2 regions of the Alteromonas sp. ABH2_165 genome follow, and region 1 is predicted to be linked to the other one. Evidence: predicted binding sites of a transcription regulator. Region 1 holds the regulator's gene; the other holds the start of a gene.
The links. The regulator FNR, encoded in region 1, switches genes on or off when oxygen is low (the NO sensors DNR and NnrR bind a similar motif). The targets are predictions, from matches to a motif close to TTGATCTAGATCAA.
Positions count from the first base shown of each region.

Region 2: ACXAFQ_RS04550 (OmpW family outer membrane protein) is a predicted target of FNR. The motif match lies at 1,601-1,614, and genes of this name have one in related genera.

Region 1 covers NZ_JBSWWF010000009.1:109,803-119,828, forward strand. The annotation lists gene ccoP (cytochrome-c oxidase, cbb3-type subunit III) at 1-715, shown strand, start outside; gene ACXAFQ_RS17235 (FixH family protein) at 860-1,339, shown strand; gene ACXAFQ_RS17240 (heavy metal translocating P-type ATPase) at 1,336-3,708, shown strand; gene ccoS (cbb3-type cytochrome oxidase assembly protein CcoS) at 3,714-3,905, shown strand; gene ACXAFQ_RS17250 (sulfite exporter TauE/SafE family protein) at 3,898-4,563, shown strand; gene fnr (fumarate/nitrate reduction transcriptional regulator Fnr) at 4,593-5,330, shown strand; gene uspE (universal stress protein UspE) at 5,432-6,352, shown strand; gene ttcA (tRNA 2-thiocytidine(32) synthetase TtcA) at 6,448-7,386, shown strand; gene rssA (patatin-like phospholipase RssA) at 7,390-8,337, shown strand; gene ACXAFQ_RS17275 (DUF2987 domain-containing protein) at 8,360-8,989, opposite strand; gene ACXAFQ_RS17280 (glucosaminidase domain-containing protein) at 8,995-9,780, opposite strand; gene ACXAFQ_RS17285 (hypothetical protein) at 9,773-10,026, opposite strand, start outside.
Region 2 covers NZ_JBSWWF010000002.1:1,332-11,357, forward strand. The annotation lists gene aroE (shikimate dehydrogenase) at 1-319, opposite strand, end outside; gene ACXAFQ_RS04545 (group II truncated hemoglobin) at 318-746, shown strand; gene ACXAFQ_RS04550 (OmpW family outer membrane protein) at 814-1,491, opposite strand; gene hemF (oxygen-dependent coproporphyrinogen oxidase) at 1,679-2,593, opposite strand; gene tsaC (L-threonylcarbamoyladenylate synthase type 1 TsaC) at 2,605-3,162, opposite strand; gene ACXAFQ_RS04565 (DNA topoisomerase family protein) at 3,159-3,713, opposite strand; gene ACXAFQ_RS04570 (DUF494 family protein) at 3,738-4,214, opposite strand; gene dprA (DNA-processing protein DprA) at 4,218-5,348, opposite strand; gene ACXAFQ_RS04580 (LysM peptidoglycan-binding domain-containing protein) at 5,383-6,468, opposite strand; gene def (peptide deformylase) at 6,735-7,247, shown strand; gene fmt (methionyl-tRNA formyltransferase) at 7,256-8,209, shown strand; gene rsmB (16S rRNA (cytosine(967)-C(5))-methyltransferase RsmB) at 8,213-9,529, shown strand; gene trkA (Trk system potassium transporter TrkA) at 9,556-10,026, shown strand, end outside.

The sequences.
Region 1 (10,026 bases):
TCAGGGGCTCTTAGGCTGGAAAAGCTCCAACCAAGGTGTACTTTCTTTAGAAGAATCGGCGCAAGCGCGCGCAGATGCCAAAGAAGAAGGGTTGCTGGTTGAGTACGACCGTGAACTCGATAAAGCCGCCGACGTTTACGACCCCATTTTTGAAGAGTATGCCAAAGTGCCGGTTGAAGAACTGGTTAACGATCCGGAAGCGGTAAAAATAGGTCAGCGTCTGTTTTTACAAAACTGTGCGCAGTGTCACGGCTCCGACGCCCGCGGTGCGAACGTTGGCTTCCCTAATCTCACCGATGACGACTGGTTATATGGTGGCAGTGGTGCGAAGATCAAAGAAACACTGATGCTTGGCCGTCGCCCTATCATGCCCGCCTGGATTGACGCCATGGGCGAACAAGGTATCAAAGAAACGGTTGCCTATGTGCTTAGTTTAAGTGGCCGCGAGCAAGAACCTGAAATGACCGCACTTATCGATGCTGGTAAGGCACGTTTCATGGTGTGTGCAGCTTGTCACGGTATGGACGGTAAAGGGAACCAAATGCTCGGTGCACCGAACCTGACAGACAATGTGTGGTTGTATGGCTCCACTGAGCAATCCGTTACTGACACCCTGACTTATGGGCGTAACGGCGTGATGCCTTCATTCAAGAAAACCTTGGGTGACGATAAAATTCACGTTGTAGCAACTTATGTATACAGCTTGTCTCATTAAACGCTGACAGCACACCAAAAGCCCCGTGTTTGCGGGGCTTTTTTGTGGGAGAATGGGAAAAATATTGATAGAAATCATAAAACAACCGTGGTTAATCCTTTAGTCTTGGCGCTCATTCCGGGCATTAATTGAATGTGAAGTGTTATGCATACTCCCTGGTACAAACAGTTCTGGCCGTGGTTCCTTATCGCCGTGCCGGTTATCACCGTCATCATGAGTGGTTTTCTCATCCATTTTGCAACGTCTACACAAGATACGCTGGTCATCGATGATTACTACAAAGAAGGTAAAGCCATCAATGCAAGGCTCGATAAAGTCGAAGCAGCGCGCCGACTGAATATCACCACCGATTTAATGGTAGAAGACAACCGGGTTTCAGTGAAATTTCATTCAGGTATACCGCAGGAAGGTACGGCGCTCAAAATTGCGTTTTATCATGTTACCCTGGCTGAACGGGATACCGAACTCCTCTTAACCCGGGATGCCTCGGGTGTGTATCGGGGAACCACTGAAGCCGTACTCGACGGAAAGTGGCGAATCAGCCTTACCCCAATCGATGAAGCCTGGAAGATTCAAAATACCGTACTATTGCCTCAATCTCAGAAAATCGCCTTTAATCCGTGAGTACTGAATCTTGCTATCACTGTGGGGAACCGAACGACCACCGTCAGCTTTTCTCCACAATTGTCCTTGGTGAGCCCAGACAATTTTGCTGTCCGGGTTGTTTAGCTGTCGCCGAAGCCATTGTTGATAACGGCCTGGAAGATTACTATCAATTTCGTACCGAGCCCGCCGCGAAAGGCACTACTTCACCTGAAAGTGCACTGGATAAATTAGTACTTTATGACGAACCGGCACTCCAGGAAGAATTTGTCTACGACGAAGGTAAGCACAAGCAAATAGAATTTACTCTCGAAGGCATTACCTGTGCCGCCTGCGGCTGGCTAATTGAAAAGCAGTTATCAAAGGTAAGCGGTATAAAACAAATCGCAGTTAATGTGGCGCAACGGCGGGCCGTCGTGACCTGGGAGCCCGATACACTATCGCTAAGCCAAATTATGGCATCACTTCAGCGTATTGGTTACCCAGCATTACCTTTTCAGCCCGACCAACATGAAGCCACTTACAAAGCTGAAGATAAGCAATTCCTGAAAAAGCTGGGGTTAGCTGGCCTGATGACCATGCAAGTTATGATGCTTGCCGCCGCGCTGTATTTTGATCTTCTGGATGCAATGGATGCACAAACGGTGTCTTACTTTCACTGGATTGCGTTAGTGCTTACCACTCCCGTCGTATTTTATTCAGGCAGTACGTTTTATCTGGGGGCACTGAAAGCGCTAGCGGCCCGCAGCGTGAATATGGATGTACCCATCACCATTGCGGTGTTCGCTACGTATTTGTCTGGCACCTGGGCAACCATTTCCGGTGGCGGCGATGTATTTTTCGAAAGCATCTGCATGTTTATCTTTCTGCTTTTGCTCAGTCGGTTTCTCGAACACCGAAGCCGTCATCGAGCGGCGCAAATCTCTGCCAATATGCTGCAATACATACCGGTTACGGCGAATAAACTGAACGCCGACGGCACATTGGTGCAAAGCCTTGCCAAAGCGTTAAAAATTAACGATACCGTGGTGATAAAAGCCGGAGAGACGGTGCCTGTCGACGGCATCATTGTGGATGGCAGCAGCGAATTTGATGAATCTATGCTTACGGGTGAGTTCAACCCGAGCAGAAAAACCGTCGGCGACACGATTTTTGGTGGTACCAATAATCTCAATAACAGCGTAACAATACACGTTACGCAAACGCTCAAACATGCGCTGGTTAACCAAATTATCCGCCTGCAAAGTGTTGCTATGGCTTCAAAACCCAAGGTCGCGCAGTTAGCGGATAGATTTTCCAGCTTGTTTGTATCGTTGGTACTTTTCATTGCAGCGCTGACCTTCGTTTACTGGTACTGGCAGGACGATCCGCGTGCATTCTGGATCACGATTTCCGTATTGGTTGCAACCTGCCCTTGCGCGCTTGGGTTAGCAACCCCCACTGCACTTACCTGCGCCATGGCGACGCTTAACAAGCAGGGAATATTGCTGAAGCGAGCCGATGCCCTAGAGCAACTCGCCAGTATTACAACCGTTGTGATGGACAAAACCGGCACACTGACAGAGGGTCGTTTTGCCATCACCGAATGCTGGTTTGCTGATAAAGAACAACAAGACATTATCATGCACGTGATGGCGTCGTTGGAATCCCGTTCAGAGCACCCTATCGCCGCCGCATTTAGCGCAGACGATCTTGCTCCGGTAACGAATGTGACGATAACGGCGGGTAAAGGAATCGAAGGCGATATACATGGCCAATGTTACAAAGCGGGCTCAGCACGTTTTACAGCCTGCGATAAGTTAGAAATTCCGATAATCGCTAATGTATACCTTGTGTCGAATGATAAATGCCTTGCCGCATTCAGAGTGACTGATCAAATAAAATCGGATGCTGAAGACGTTCTAAGCGCGTTCTCGAACTACAAAAAAGTGTTGTTGAGCGGTGATATCCAGCAAAACGTAGACGACATTGCCGCGCAATTACACATCGATGAAGCCATAGGTGGAAACAGTCCAGAAGATAAGCTCAATGTTGTACATGCGCGCCAGGCAGCTAATGAGCACATTTTGATGATGGGAGATGGAATCAATGATGCGCCAGTACTGGCTGCCGCGGATGTTTCGGTGGCGGTTGGCAATGCTACAGACATTGCCAGAAGCGCCGCTGATGTGATTTTCCTCAATGAGAAGCTTACGTTGATGCGTCATTTGTTGAGCATGGCGAGCCGGGTGAAACGTGTAATCCGCCAGAATATGGCGTGGGCCATTGGCTATAACCTGATTGTATTACCCTTTGCAGTCAGTGGCATTTTAACGCCCTGGATGGCCGTTATTGGCATGAGCCTCAGCAGCATTATTGTGGTGACTAATTCTACCAAACTGTTAAAGTAATTCTTATGAGTATAATTTATGTACTAATTCCGCTGGCCATTATCATTGTGGCTATTGCTATCGGGGTATTCTTTTGGGCTGTGAAATCTAATCAGTTCGAGGATCTCGATCGTCAGGGGTACAGCATACTCTTTGACGATGACCTGTCGCCCGAAGAGAAAAAACTCGCTGAAGAACGAAAGAAACTGAATGAGTGAGTTTTCTTTTCTATCGGCCTTTTTGGTTGGTATTGCCGGTGGTGTCCATTGCATTGGCATGTGTGGTGGCGTTTCAATTGCGCTTTCTGGCGCAATTCCCAGAAATGCCAATGGCTTTCCTTATGCACTGGCCTACAACTTTGGTCGCATTACCAGTTATATTCTGGCTGGTGCAATTACGGGGGCAGTTGCGCAAATCGCCAAAAAGTACCTGCCATTATCGGGGCCGATCCTCGCTATTCTAAGTGGAATCATGCTGTTATCTATGGCGTGTTATCTTGGCAATTGGTGGAGAGGCATTACTCATATTGAGAAGCTAGGCAGTCATTTATGGAAATCTATACAGCCAACCGCTAAACGTTTTTTACCTTTCAGGTCTCCTCTCTCCGCTATTCCTTATGGTATGATTTGGGGGTGGTTACCGTGTGGGCTGGTTTATTCCACTCTCACCTGGGCATTAGCGTCTGGTACAGCCTTTTCTGGCGCGGTGATCATGGCGGGATTTGGATTAGGTACACTTCCCGCGTTACTTGCCACCTGGGCAGGAGCGAACTGGGTCCTAAAAGGGTTCAGACAGCCGATGGTACGGCAACTAATCGCATTGAGTCTGCTGATATACGCGCTTTATATTTTATGGCGGGCAGTCAGTAGTTTTTAAAAGCAGTTACGTAAAAATGGTAAGTAAGCATGCAAAAGCGTTCGGATTTCTCTATCCACTGTCAAAACTGCAGTTTTAGTCACTTATGTCTTCCAGTTGCTTTAAACAAAACTGAAATTGAATCGCTGGACGATATCGTTGAACGAAAAAAGCCGCTTCATAAACATGACACCTTGGTTGAAGCGGGTGATAAATTCACGTCCTTGTACGCTGTACGTGCTGGCTCTTTCAAATCATTTGTGACCGACAGAGAAGGTGAAGAGCAAATTATTAGTTTCCACTTTCCGGGTGACATTATCGGTTTCGATGGATTACGCGACGATACGCATCAGAGTTATACCCAGGCGCTGGAAACGGCCATGGTTTGTGAACTTCCCTATGCCACGCTGGAAAAGATGTCAGAACAGTTTCCTAAGTTGCGAAACCAGGTCATGCGCTTTATGAGTGCTGAAATCAAGCAAGATCATCAAATGATGATGTTATTGAATAAACGCACCGCAGAAGAGCGATTGATTTACTTTATTGCTCACCTTTCTGGTCGTTTTGAAGAGCGCGGTTTCTCACATCGCCAGTTTAATCTAAGTATGACTAGAAACGAAATTGGTAATTATCTTGGCCTGACGGTAGAAACCATCAGCCGCTTGCTAACCCGTTTCCAGAAAGAAGGGATCATAAAAGTCGACGGCAAGCTGATCACCATTTTGGATTTTGAGGGCATGGATAAGCGTTTACACTCTATGGATATCCCCACTACCTGCGTTGACTGATATCCGAACAGTCTATTGATCTGAAACAACGTCTCTCCTGGGAGGTTTACTATACTAAAGATGTAAGCCGTATCGCAGTCCATAGACTAAGGAGGGACGTCATGATCACTTACAACCGCATTCTCGCCGTTGTCCAACCGGACAAATCCGAACAGCCCGCCCTTTCAAGAGCCATTGAAATAGCAAATAAAACCGGTGCTGAAGTCCATGCATTGCTGGTTGTTTATGACTTTTCTTACGACATGACCACCATGCTCACACGCGCTGAGCGAGAGGCAATGCGAAAAGCGGTAACCAATGATCGCAAGCAATGGGCTGAAAATACATTCAGTCACTATGACGGATGCCCGGTAAAAGTGTCTGTCGTCTGGAATGACAAAAGATACGAAGCCATTATTCGCTTTGCGGTAGAACAAAATATTGATCTTGTAGTTAAGTCAACCCGGCAGCATCACGAACTCAGCACCGTCATTTTCACACCCACAGATTGGAACTTACTCCGTAAGTGCCCCACCCCAGTGTTGCTGGTAAAAGACCATGTGTGGCCAGAAAATGGCACTGTGGTTGCAGCAGTCAATGTAGGTACTGAAGATAAAGAACATGCCGAACTGAATAACAAGATTACGGTTGTCGCCACCGACTATGCCAACATGCTAAGTGGTCAGGTGCATTTGGCAAATGCTTACCCGTCTACACCGTTGAATATTGCCATTGAAATCCCGGATTTTAACGCCCAAACCTATCAAAATTCCGTTAGGGATCATCATCTTAAAGAAATGGAAGCCCACAGTGCAAAATACGGTATTGGTATTGCCAACTGTCACGTTATTGAAGGCCTGCCAGAAAAAGCGGTATCACGCATCAGTGAACAGTTAAATGCTGAGCTGGTGGTTATTGGCACGGTTGGCCGCACCGGATTATCTGCAGCGTTCATTGGCAACACGGCTGAACACGTACTCGACAGCTTAAATTGTGATGTCCTCGCTATTAAGCCCGACGGATTTGTCTCGCCTATCAGGTAAGGTATTCACGCTGCCGCACGACTCTCTATGGCGGCAGCGCCCTTCGTTTTGTATAATGCCACTTTTATTTTTCCCATCGTCAATTCTGAAGTGTCATGAATCAATTAACATCAGCCGAATCCGGTACATCGAGCCACAGCGCCGAAAGCAAACAGAAGTACAATTTCAATAAGTTGCAGAAGCGCTTGCGTCGTAACGTGGGTAAAGCCATTGATGACTTCAAGATGATTGAAGACGGAGATAAAGTCATGGTGTGTCTGTCAGGGGGTAAAGACAGCTACACCATGTTAGACATTCTCCTTTTTTTACGAAAAATTGCGCCGATCCACTTTGATATCGTGGCGGTGAATCTTGACCAAAAGCAACCCGGCTTTCCTGAGCACGTTTTACCGGAATACCTGGCATCACTGGGCATCGATTATAAAATCGTAGAAGAAGACACCTACTCCATTGTGAAAGATAAGATCCCTGAGGGTAAAACGACCTGTTCTCTGTGCTCGCGGCTGCGCCGTGGCATACTCTATCGCACTGCCAAAGAATTAGGCGCAACCAAAATCGCATTGGGGCATCATCGTGACGACATGTTGGAAACTTTGTTTTTGAATATGTTCCATGGTGGAAAACTCAAAGCCATGCCACCGAAGCTTGTTAGCGATAATGGCGAACATATTGTTATCCGTCCTCTTGCCTATTGCAGTGAAAAAGACATTCAGAAATACTCAGACGCAGCATCATTCCCAATCATTCCCTGTAATCTCTGTGGTTCGCAAGAAAACCTACAAAGACAGAACATTAAAATGATGCTTCAAGACTGGAATAAACGTTTTCCTGGCAGAATTGAATCCATGTTCAGGGCGATTCAGAACGTTGCGCCGTCTCACCTGGCCGATAAAAACCTGTATGATTTCGCAGCTATTCAGACAACAGGTGCGCCTGTTGCCGATGGTGATACCGCATTTGATGCGCCTGAATTTAAAGACGAGCTGGCAGAAGAAAATCGTTCAGACGTGCAAATTGTCAACCTGGCGGATTAACACATGAAAATAGGACTTGCCCTGGGTGCTGGCGCGGCCAGAGGATGGACACACATTGGCATCATTCAAGCGCTGGAAAAGCTGGGTGTAAAGATTGATGTGGTTGCAGGATGCTCCATCGGTGCCTATGTGGGCGCGGCCTATGCCAGTGGTAAACTAGAGCCACTCAAAGAATGGGCTTGCTCGCTGACTGAATGGCAGATTTTAGCCTTAATGGGAGTTGGCATTCGAAAAGGTGGTATTGCCAGCGGTGAAAAGGTATTTACCAAACTCGCTGACGAATTTTGTGCCCCGACCTTTGAAGAAATGCAAAAACCGTTCGCGTGTGTCGCGACGGATTTATATTCCGGTCGTGAGGTTATGTTCTCTCAAGGGCCGTTAGATAAATGCGTACAGGCGTCGTGTGCCATCCCGGCTTTGTTCAGTCCGGTGTCTTATCAGGATCGCTGGCTGGTGGATGGTGCTGTAGTGAATCCGGTTCCAGTAAATCTTTGTCGACAGTTGGGCGCTGATTTTGTTATCGCGGTCAATCTGAACGCAGACTTTAAACCACAACGGCTCGATAAGCCTGCCGAAGAACATGAGAAACTGCAGAAGAAAAATGATGATTTCTTCTCTAAAAGTACCAGCATGGTGAAGCAGTGGTTTTCTCACGACGAGAAAGAGACTGCGCCTCAGCCACCAAGTATTTTGGGTGTGATGACCAGTTCTCTTGAGATCTTACAGGCAAGAGTGACCCGCTCACGCCTCGCTGGCGATCCACCCGATGTTCTCATCGAACCTTATCTTTCCGATGTGGGATTGATGGAGTTTCATCGTGCAGAAGAGTTGTGTCAGGAAGGCGAACGAACTGTTGCCCGGCTTGCAGAGCAGATAAAGTATCAGCTTGTCATTGAAAGCAAAGAAATCGAAGTAGAAGATCTTGATAATATTGAGAACGCCGAACAATAAGGTTTGGCGTTATTAATACTGCTTATTTTGTTGCTTTTGCCGTAATTCGAAACGGCTTTTCGGGCAGAACTAATCCTTTACTGCTCTCAATCCATTCGGCTGACAGCATTTGTGTTCCCATATTGATGTTCGGTGCATCTTTCACCGGCATACTAATATTGTCATCAGCGAACTGGATATTTAGTCCATCTACAGTTGGCATCATAAAAGACAAGAAACTGCCCATTTCATTGAAAAAAGAACGGTATTGTTCAAGCAAATACGTCAACTCTTCTTTGCTATAGCGCGTCTTCAAATATGCGGTCTTTGTTTCAAGCTGTACAGACATATCACATAAATTGGCGGCCTCAGCCAAATCGATTTCGACAAAGGCTTCAGCCATTTTTAACACTTTTTCCGATGGTACCGTGAAACGATATTCCTCAGAAACCTCAAGTGGCAGTGTCTGTTTATCGGTAACAATCTTCGCGTTATTTATTTCGCACAAGCGCCCTTCACCCACACGCTGAAAACCAAATGCAAACTGCAATGCTTGCGTGTCTTCGCCGTCGAGCTTTTTAACATGACTATAAAACCGACTATATTCAACCTGAATGACTTCGGCGTAAACATTACCTGCAAAGAGCAGCACTAATGCTGCAGACAACACCATTTTCACTACATGTAATCCCTGTTGTAACGAATCATAGCCTGTAGCTCCTCTACGTAAGCTATGCCCCGCTCTGAGTAATTCATCAGCCCTTCGGCTAACGCGACACCTGTCACTGGTAATTGATTCGATCTGAGTGTACTTCGAATAGTACGCAGCTCTTTATAGGCATTGTGACGATTAATATTGCGCATGTAGGTATAGGTAGCCTTTGATAAATTAGGGAACTTGGCTACCTCGTGATCAGCCCCTTCAGTACGGCGTGCCGGGACAAATCCACAGCCTTTACGAAAACACCAGAGACCAAAAAAATTATAACCTTTGCGTGCAAAACGGCTGGTTCCCCAAGCCGATTCATTCGCTGCCTGAGCCAGTACCAGCGACACCGGTAATATATCAACCCGACGCAAGAGCGTCTGTAATTGATCATCAATTTCAGCATCTTCATCAACTTTATACTCATTAACCAACCAGGCAACCCGTTCTTGATCGTCTTCAGTTAACGTTTCGCCCAATGAAATTTGACGCTGGAGAGTTTGAATGTAGTGACGTAACGAAAGTAGGTACTCGTTTTGCTTTTCTACTTCAGGACGAAGATAATTGAAAAAGGCTTCTTTCTTTTCCTGTACGTTTTCGATATCTATGAAGTCAGGTACAGGCTCATCGGCCTGTTCGGTGATAGGAATATCAAGAATATCAGGCTCTCTAGACGACATGATCCAGGCGTTAATCACGATAACCAGTAAAATGGCAACGGTAATTAACACAATATTCATGGTTTCTCTTTTATGCATCGAAAGTCGACTCCTGTCTATCACCCGTCAATGCCTGTTGGTCTTCTGCTGTATCAAAAATGGTTGTGTAAAGCAGTCCGGTTACCACGAAGTACAGTGGCATGATCACCAAAAAACCCAGGCCAAAAGTAAAAATACTCAGCAGAAACAATACGAGAAAAATCACAAAAAGAACAATAAATGATAACAAATATTGATTAACTGCCCGGCAGGAAGCCATTACAGCCTGAAGCACGCCCATCTTTT
Region 2 (10,026 bases), on a different contig from region 1:
GCCCCATGCCGTCGGTTGTATAACCAAATAGTGCATTCCCCTCACGATGAAGAGTATTTACTGCCTTAGCAGTTTTCGCTTCCGGATTACAGTTTGCTTCACTTAGCACAAACGCCTTTTCCTTAAAGGGAACCGTAACATTACAGCCCACCGCCAGTTCATCTGCGAAGAATGCGTCGACAGCTTGCTCAAAGCCATCTACTGGTGCCTCAATTTTGTCATAATGAATATCTTCACCGGTTAATTCTGCAAACATATGGTGGATGGCCGGTGATAAACTATGAGAAATTGGATTTCCGAATACAGCGAACTTTTTCATGGGCATTTTTAGCTTGTTAAATAAATCAAAGAAGAATACAGGATCCCCTGCCACACCTTATGAGGCGATTGGCGGAGAGGAAACAGTCAGATTAATTGCTAACCGATTCTATGACATCATGGAGCAAGATCCTATTGCTGAGGAGCTTCTCGCTATCCATCCGCAGCCACTAGATAAAATTCGCCATGTATTTTTTCTATATTTAACGATGTGGCTGGGCGGGCCAAATGAATTTGAAAAACAGTTTGGCCACCCACGTTTGCGCGCGCGTCACCTAGGCTTCCCGGTGACACCAACCCTTAAACGTCAGTGGATGTACTGCATGCGAAAAGCCATGCTACAAACGTTAGACAATATGGCTATTGCTGAGAAGCTACTCGACGCACTGGATCAGTTAGCTGAGCACATGATTAACCGCGAGGAATAAAAAAGCCCTCCAATTCAAGAGGGCAAAAGGCAAGTGCGAAAAACGCATGGAAAGCAAAAGCGAGTTATTAGAAAACGTAGCCCACTGATACGGTGTAAACCCAAGGGTCAATGTCAACGTCTACGCTGCCAGCTACACTAGCAACAGTGAAGTCGGCAGTAGTGTCAATAGCGATATAGCGGGCAGAGGCATTAATCAGCCATTTTTCATCAATTTTATAGTCGAAGCCTACCTGCGCAGACCAACCAAATGAATTGTCGAGATCTAGGTCAGAAAAGGTTTGCCCCTCACGATCGCCTGTAAAGTCTTCATCATAGATAAACGTGTAGTTTAAACCCGCACCAATGTAAGGAATAAAAGCTGAGTTGGTATCAAAGAAGTAAACAGCACTAATCGTTGGAGGTAGATGCGTAACTTCAGCAAGTTTACCGTCACCTAAACCGAGAGCATTATCTTCGGTACCAGTCAGTTCAACATCATGGGTAAACGGCGTTGCAGCCAAAATTTCTACGCCCCAGTTTGAATCCAGCATGTAAACCAGGTTTAAACCAAGCTGAGTATCGTTATCGACACCAACCCCCATACCAACATTGCCGCCTAGCGCGTTTACGTTAACATTGCTAGAATCGTCATTTGGCGCAACCGTAGTTACACCCGCGCGAACAATGATATCACCGGCTTCATAAGCCATGGCAGGAGCAGTAAGAGCAGTCAGAATAAGTGCTGCAAGGGTAGTTCTTTTCATGATTTTCTCTCGTGTATTAACGTTGATGTGCGTACTGTACGCCTCGGGAAAATCAGAATGTTGTTCTAGATCAACAGAAAAAATCTGTTTGAGAATGTGCCCGTTGAGGTTGATCTGAATCAACATCAACGAGTCATAGTGCTTTTAAAGAGAAAGCGAATTCACTGAGAACCAGTGGAGTGAATCATTACCAATCGGTGGGTTTAAGCCAGCTTGAGAGCTTGTCTTCAGGACTGCCAGGGGCTGGTTCAAAACCATACTCCCAACGAGCCAGCGGCGGCATCGACATAAGAATGGATTCAGTACGGCCGCCGGTTTGCAAACCAAACAGCGTGCCTCGGTCATACACCAGGTTGAACTCGACATAACGACCACGGCGATAAAGTTGAAACTGACGTTCCCGCTCGCCAAAAGACTGACCTTTACGACGCTCTACAATAGGCACATAAGCATCGAGGTAACTATTCCCTACAGACTGCATAAATGCGAAGCTTTTTTCGAAGCCCCATTCATTTAAGTCATCAAAGAACAAACCGCCGACACCACGGGTTTCATTGCGATGTTTCAGATAGAAGTAATCGTCGCACCATTTTTTATAATTCGGATAAACTTCATCGCCGTATGGCGCGCAACACTTTTTGGCCGTATCGTGCCAGTGCTGTGCATCTTCCTTAAATGGATAAAAAGGCGTGAGGTCGTATCCGCCACCAAACCACCAAATCGGCGCTTCGCCTTCTTTCTCTGCAATAAAGAAGCGCACATTAGCGTGGGATGTTGGAATGTAGGGGTTGTGTGGATGGATCACCAATGACACGCCCATAGCCTGAAAGCTTCGGCCAGCTAACTCTGGACGTGATGCTGTGGCGGAAGCTGGCATAGCATCACCAAACACATGGCTGAAATTAACACCGCCCTGCTCGATTACGCAGCCATTCTTCATTACTCTAGAACGGCCACCACCGCCCTGCTCTCTCTCCCAGGTGTCTTCTTCAAAAGAACCTTTTCCGTCAGCCAATTCCAGGGTCTGGCAAATATTATCTTGTAGAGAGAGTAAAAAAGCTTTTACTCGAGCGATGGCGTCAGCCGTATCCTCAATGTTCATGGTTTGCATATCTAGTCTCTGATTATCTGCCCGGTTTCGCAGTCACGAATCGTACTGGGACGGGTTTTAGCGCCGGTTTCGCCATCGATATAAATAACGCTATCAGCAAAATAAGCGCGCGCTTGCTGTTGATCTTGCGCAGGCGGCTCGCCGGAAGGATTGGCGCTGGTAGATACCAACGGCTTCCCCAAGCGCTCACAGAGCGCTTTAACCACCGGGTGATCAGTAACGCGAACGGCAATTTTTTCGTGTTCGCCCGTTATCCAACGAGGCGCGGTTTTCGATTTGGGTAGTAACCAGGTGTTGTGACCCGGCCAGGAGGAGAAGATTTCTGCTCTGCGATGAGGCGGCACGGCATTATCATTAACAAATGGCAGTAATCTTGAATACGAATCTGCGATCAGGATCATGCCTTTTTCAATTGGACGCTGTTTTAGCTGTAGCAGCTTATGTACTGCCATTTCGTTATCAGGGTCGCAGCCAATCCCCATTACTGCTTCTGTAGGGTAGACAATTAATACCCCCTTTTCGAACGCACCTTTCAGCGTATCGTTTTGTTGTTCGCTCATTCTTTGGACTCAGCCTGATAGTCACATAATGGTTGAGGGCAGCAGAGTGTTCCTTTCTTATCGATAAGCAATTCCCATCCACATTCTGGGCAGCTACCCGACACAGGCGGGAAATTTACCACATATCGACATTTGGGATAATGATTACAGGCGTAAAACCGCTTCCCATATTTATTTGTGCGTTCGATGATATGCCCGGTTTTACATTGTGGACATAAAACCTGTGTATCTTCCTGTTGCTTGATCGGCTCGATATGATGACACTCAGGGAAATTGGTGCAGCCGATAAACATACCATATCGCCCTTTCTTAATAGCCATCACATTTCCACATTCTGGACAGGCCGAGCCGGCAATTTCTTTTAGCGTTGTAGTTTGCTGATCGTGTAGAGGTTTACTGAAATGGCAATCAGGATAGGCAGTACAGCCAAGAAACGGGCCGTTTTTGCTGTTGCGAAGTTGCATACGACTGCCACATTCCGGGCAGTCGCCAAAGGCGTGCTCAAGCGCATGCTCGTGAGCACTAAAAAGGGAATGATCAATTTTTGACATAAAGAATGTCGGAAACGCTCCTACTTAATGTAGCGTACCGTCTGATTCCTCAAACAAAAGATCTTCCATTTGGGCGTACGCATTTTCTTTACCGGGTACATTGAATAACACCATCAATACTACCCACTTAAGATCTTCAAGGCAGAATTCAGGAGAATCGATTTCCATTACTCTGTCTATCACCATCTCACGCGTTGACGCGTCAAGCACACCAACCTGCTCTAAAAACAGCAGGAAGCCCTGACACTCAACATCAAGACGCATTTGCTCTTCTTGCGTATAAATGCGGCTCACGCCAGATGAGATCCCTTTACAAAAATACGGTTTAATATCCGTCTCTTGCAATGCGGCGAGTTTTTCTAACCAGGCCAACGCTTTGTAGATCTCATCGTGATGAAAACCAGCGCGTATTAACTCATCTGTCAGTTCGTCCTGATCGACGCGGATTTCCGTTTCGCTATGAATGAAATTCTCAAACAGATACATGAGGATGTCGAACATGGTTTATTTCCCCCTCAATTTGACGTAACCACCAGGAACAGCGGCTACGAGACCACGCAGCTCATATTCTAATAATGTTGCCATTACTACTGATATAGGCAGAGCGCTACGTTCGGCTATGATGTCAACGCCAGTAACATCTAACTCCACACTATCTAATAATTTATCGGTTGCCAAGTTTTGTTCTTTACTTTTTTGCTGCGATGTTTCGGGCAGACCATGCGCAGTACTGGCTTGCGGACTCAATTCTTCAATAATGTGTTCAGCCGATATAACCAGTTTAGCACCTTGCTGAATAAGTGCATGACACCCACTTGTTTGCGAGTTGCTGATATTACCTGGCACTGCGAACACATCACGCCCCATATTTGCGGCCAAATTCGCAGTTATCAAGGTGCCACTTTTCAACGACGCTTCTACAACCAATGTTCCTGCCGATACAGACGCAATCAGGCGGTTTCGCCGAGGGAAATGAAATCGTTTCGCCGGTGTACCGGGGAAAAACTCAGAGGCAATCAGACCTCCCCCTTCGACAATGTGCCTGGCAAGACTATGGTTACGCCGGGGATAGATGATGTCAGCACCTGTCCCCAAAAAGGCGATAGTTCTGCCTTCAAATGGCATTGCCCCCTTATGCGCCGCACTGTCGATACCGGTGGCTAAGCCACTGGTGATAGTGATACCAGCCTGCGCTAACTGTGTAGCAAACATCTCAGCGTGCTGTAGTCCAGAGAACGTTGCTCGTCGGCTACCAACAACGGCGATTTGTATATCAGATAATCTTGATACGTTGCCAACAGCAAAAAGTACCAACGGGGGCGATGACAACAACGAGAATCCGGTTGGCCAGTGCGCATGCTCACAGGTAAGAATATGGTGCTGCTCACTTTGCTCAAGCCAGTTAATAGCCTGATTTACCGCCTTTACATCGATATGTAGACGTAGGGTAGCCAATGCTGTTCTTACAGGCTCAGGAATAGCGTCAGACGATAACACTTGCTGATTAAACATGATGTCCTCTGCGCTCAGTGAGTATGCAGAAAGCATGCGGTGCCACTTTTGCGGCGACATTTTAGGAACGGTGGCCATGGCAAGCCATGCAGCGAGGGATGAATAATGGGAGGAAAAGTGCATGCCGTAACTCCTTGGTTACGGCATGGCTATTTAGTTAAGGGTTGGCGACAATCGCGCCGGTTTTCACCAGCTCCCTTGCGCGGGTAATAATACCGTAACTCGCTTTTTCAAAGGTTTTGAAGATAACAATTTCGCCAATTTTTATGCCTGGCTGATGCACCGTACTGCCATCGTTAAACACGCTGTAAAGCGCATTATTTTCGCCGGCATATTTGGGGGATTCACCATCAATGATGTCTGGCCCTTGTGCATAAAGCCCCATGACTGTGCCAGGCTGAACCTGTTCTGCGCCCAAGTCGACGATGACTACATCATCTTTTCCAAGCAATTCATGCTGATGCAGGTTACCCACCACGAACCCTCGCTGTTCAGGCTTCGCTGCCTGAAGCATGAGATCTTGTTTACCGGTAAACTCGCCATCGTATAGGCGGTCACCGCGGCGGGCTTCAAAATTAGATTTAGATACCTTAACGAGCCATTGAAACGGTACCGTGTCGTCAATCATATCGGCATCGGCGACGTGATAAACCTGGATGCCGAGGATATCGCCATTCAGGTTTTCAATAGTAGATTGTCTTCTCAGCACGCGATACTGATCGGAAGATCGGCCGTAGCTGCGACTAATCACGATATCATCTGTCACGAAACGGATATCACCCGTTTGGTTACCTAAAATGTGAGGCAGCTTTTCGTACACCTCTTCATCCAGCAATTCGTTCTGATTGATGTAAGGCGCAATCGCGGTCCAGGGCAACATGCCGATAGGATCTGGTTTATTCTGCTTTCTCAGTGATGGCCCGAGGGTTAAATGTTTCTTCTCCCGCTGTACAACAAGTACAGGCTGCCCGTCAACAATTCGGATAACCAGCACGTCGCCGGGGTAAATAAGATGAGGGTTTATGATTTGCGTGTTGTTGCGCCATAACTCTGGCCACAGCCAAGGCTTATCCAGAAAAAGACTCGCAATGTCCCACAACGTGTCGTGACGTTTTACGGTATAGGTTTGTGGTGCACCTTCTTTTAACGTCACCGCCTGGGCCAACCCCGACAAACAACCGACAAGCATACCTAGCAAGACTGCGGCAGTGGTTAAACGCTTCTTTATGAATCCTGTTTTCATGCTGGCACCAGCCACTCCTGTTGAAATTTTCGTCATTGCCTCTATATCGGCGGTGTAACGTATTTTTACAGTCCGAAACGCCTTATTACTTAGCTTTGATTGAAGCAGGCCTCTAGGACTAAAGCATAGCGCCAATGCATCAGGAAACAAAAAAATGCACGGCTGAACCCGTTATACGATAGAATAGTAACTTAAACGAATGTGTAAATAGCGCTGGCTATTGGATCGTATATAAATTCATACACGCAAGCGAAGTAGAACGACAGATGGCAATATTAGACGTTTTAAGTTTTCCCGACGAACGGTTACGCACTGTAGCGAAGCCGGTAAAGTCAGTTAATGATGAAATCAAACAACTTGTTTCGGACATGTTCGAAACCATGCGCGACGAGAAAGGCATTGGCCTGGCAGCAACGCAGGTAGATCGTCATGTTCAGGTGGTGGTGATGGATGTGTCTGAAGATCAGGACACGCCTCGGGTTTTCATTAATCCGGTTATCACCGAAAAAGACGGTTCCACGATCAGTGAAGAAGGCTGCTTATCGGTACCGGGCAATTACGCCAAGGTGGATCGCGCCGAGCGTGTTACCGTTAAGGCCCTCGATGCCGACGGCAAAGAATTTGAGCTTGAAGCTGATGGCCTGTTGGCTATTTGTATTCAGCACGAACTCGATCACCTGAAAGGTAAGCTGTTTATTGATTACCTCTCTCCTCTCAAGCGTCAGCGTATTCGTAAAAAGCTTGAGAAAGAAGCCCGACTGGCTGCGAAAGAAGCATAAGGTACGCTGTGACTTCACCACTACGAATTATCTTTGCAGGTACGCCTGAATTTGCTGCCGATCACTTATGTTCTTTGTTAAAAACAGAGCACGAAGTTATTGCCGCCTATACGCAACCCGATCGCCCGGCAGGACGTGGGAAAAAGCTCACTCCCAGCCCGGTAAAAGTGCTAGCGGAAGAAAGCCAAATTCCGGTTTTCCAACCGGCATCGCTTAAAAATGAAGAAGCGCAGGCAGAACTGGCTGCATTGAATGCCGATGTAATGGTAGTTGTGGCGTACGGTTTACTGCTACCTAAAGCCGTACTCGATATGCCGCGCTATGGTTGCATCAACGTTCACGGTTCTATTTTGCCCAAATGGCGAGGTGCTGCACCTATCCAACGTTCTATTTGGGCAGGCGATGACGAAGCCGGCGTTACCATCATGCAAATGGATGTGGGTTTGGATACCGGCGATATGCTGCATATTGCTAAACTCCCGATTGAAGCTTCAGACACCAGTGCCACTTTGTACAATAAATTGGCTGAGTTAGGTCCGGTTGCTTTGGTAGACGTACTTAATGATCTTGAGCGTTACCTTGGCGCTGCAGAAAAGCAAAATGACGACGAAGCCACCCATGCTAAGAAACTAAGCAAAGAAGAAGCGCTTATTGACTGGCAGGCAACGGCGGAACAGATTGAGCGGAATATTCGTGCGTTTAATCCCTGGCCGGTTGCATGGATGCAGTTAGGAAGCGACAACGTGAAGGTATGGTCTGCATCGGTTAGCGAAGCAACGTCAACACAAACGCCTGGCACCGTAGTCAAAGCGGATAAGCACGGTATTGTGGTTGCCACCGGCAGTAAAGATCTGCAAATCAATCAATTACAAATTCCGGGTAAAAAAGCCCTACCGGCGGCAGATGTTCTTAATGCTCGCCCTCAGTGGTTCGAAACCGGCAAGCCCATCGGCGGCAATTAAGTTATGACAATCCCCTTACCCCGTCAGAAAAACCTGCGCGCCGATACCGCGTGGGTTATTTATCAGATCCTCGAAAATGGTAAATCCAGTCGTGAATGCTTAGCAAAAGTACAGCGTCGATATCAGGGGAAAGATAACGCGTGGATTCAAGAAATGTCGCTGGGAGTGATGCGCCAGTTGCCTTTATTGCAAACTTGGTTACGTCAGCTGCTGGATAAACCGTTAAAAGGCAATAAGAAGGTGCTTGAACATCTGATTTTGCTTGGGCTGTATCAGATTGCATTTAGTCGTGTGTCGTCACATGCCGCTGTCAGTGAAACCGTCAACGCTGCTTCTTATCTTGGCGGCATGCAACTAAAAGGTTTAGTGAATGCCATCCTACGTAATTTCGAGCGACAGGCGCTGGCAACACAACCCGTAGAAGATCCTATCATCGCCAGTGGATTGCCCAAGTGGTTCTATAAACGTGTTGTTACGGCCTACCCTGATCACTACGAATCGGTTGTTGAACAAACCAATGCTCAAGCGCCTATCTGGCTTCGAGTGAATACCTGCCAGGTTTCACGTGAAACGTTTTGTGCAGCATTAACACAACAAGACATTGCGTTTTCGCTGTCAGAACAACACCCGCAGGCAGTGATACTGGTTAAGCGCCAGGATATTACCGCCCTTCCTGGCTATGAGAAAGGTTGGTTCGCCGTGCAAGACGGGGCGGCTCAATTGGCAGCGCAATATTTGGCACCACAGCCAAACGACCGAGTTTTGGATTGCTGTGCGGCGCCCGGTGGAAAAACCGGACATATTTTTGAGATCCAGCCTGCCGTTGGCTCTTGCCTCGCCATCGATAGCGATGCCATTCGTTTAGAGCGGGTTAAAGAAAACATGACTCGCCTACAGCACAAACCAGAAATAAAAACAGGTGATGCGCTTAGACCGGATCAATGGTGGGATGGCCAACTATTCGATCGTATTTTGCTTGATGCCCCCTGCTCTGCAACCGGAGTAATTCGTCGTCATCCAGATATACGCTGGTTACGTAAATCCACTGATATTGCAGCACTCGGCGCACTGCAGTCGGAAATTATGGATGTCATATGGTCATTGCTTAAACCCGGCGGCACACTGCTTTATGCCACCTGCTCCATACTGCCTGAAGAAAATCATCAGCAAGTTGCCGCGTTTTTAGCGCGCACTGAAGATGCAGAATTGTCTTCGCTTACTGAAACCGACTCCACCGAAAAACCTGGTCGCCAGATTTTACCTGGCGAGCAACAAATGGATGGTTTCTACTACGCGAGACTGATAAAGTCTTCTCACTAATAAGATAAAGAGTCTGAAATAAATCAATGAAAATCATCATTCTTGGCGCAGGACAGGTCGGTGGTACGCTGGCAGAAAACCTGGTTGGTGAAAAGAACGAGATAACCGTTATTGATTCAGACCCGACCATCTTACGAGCGCTACAAGACAGGCTCGATCTTCAGGTCGTTGAAGGCGTGGGTTCTCACCCAGATATTCTTAAAAAAGCCGGTGCCGAAGACGCAGACATGCTTATTGCTGTAACCAACAGCGATGAAAGCAACATGTTGGCTTGTCAGGTCGCTTACAGCCTGTTCAAGACCCCAACCAAAATTGCTCGCGTGCGTAGCGAGCAATACATTATTTATCAGGAACAACTGTATAAAGAGCAGAATATTCCTGTCGATCATATTATTGCGCCAGAGCAATTGGTTACCACGGCGATTAAACGCCTAATTGATTACCCTGGCGCACTGCAAGTTGTCGAATTTGCCGAAGGCAAAGCCAGTCTTGTTGCG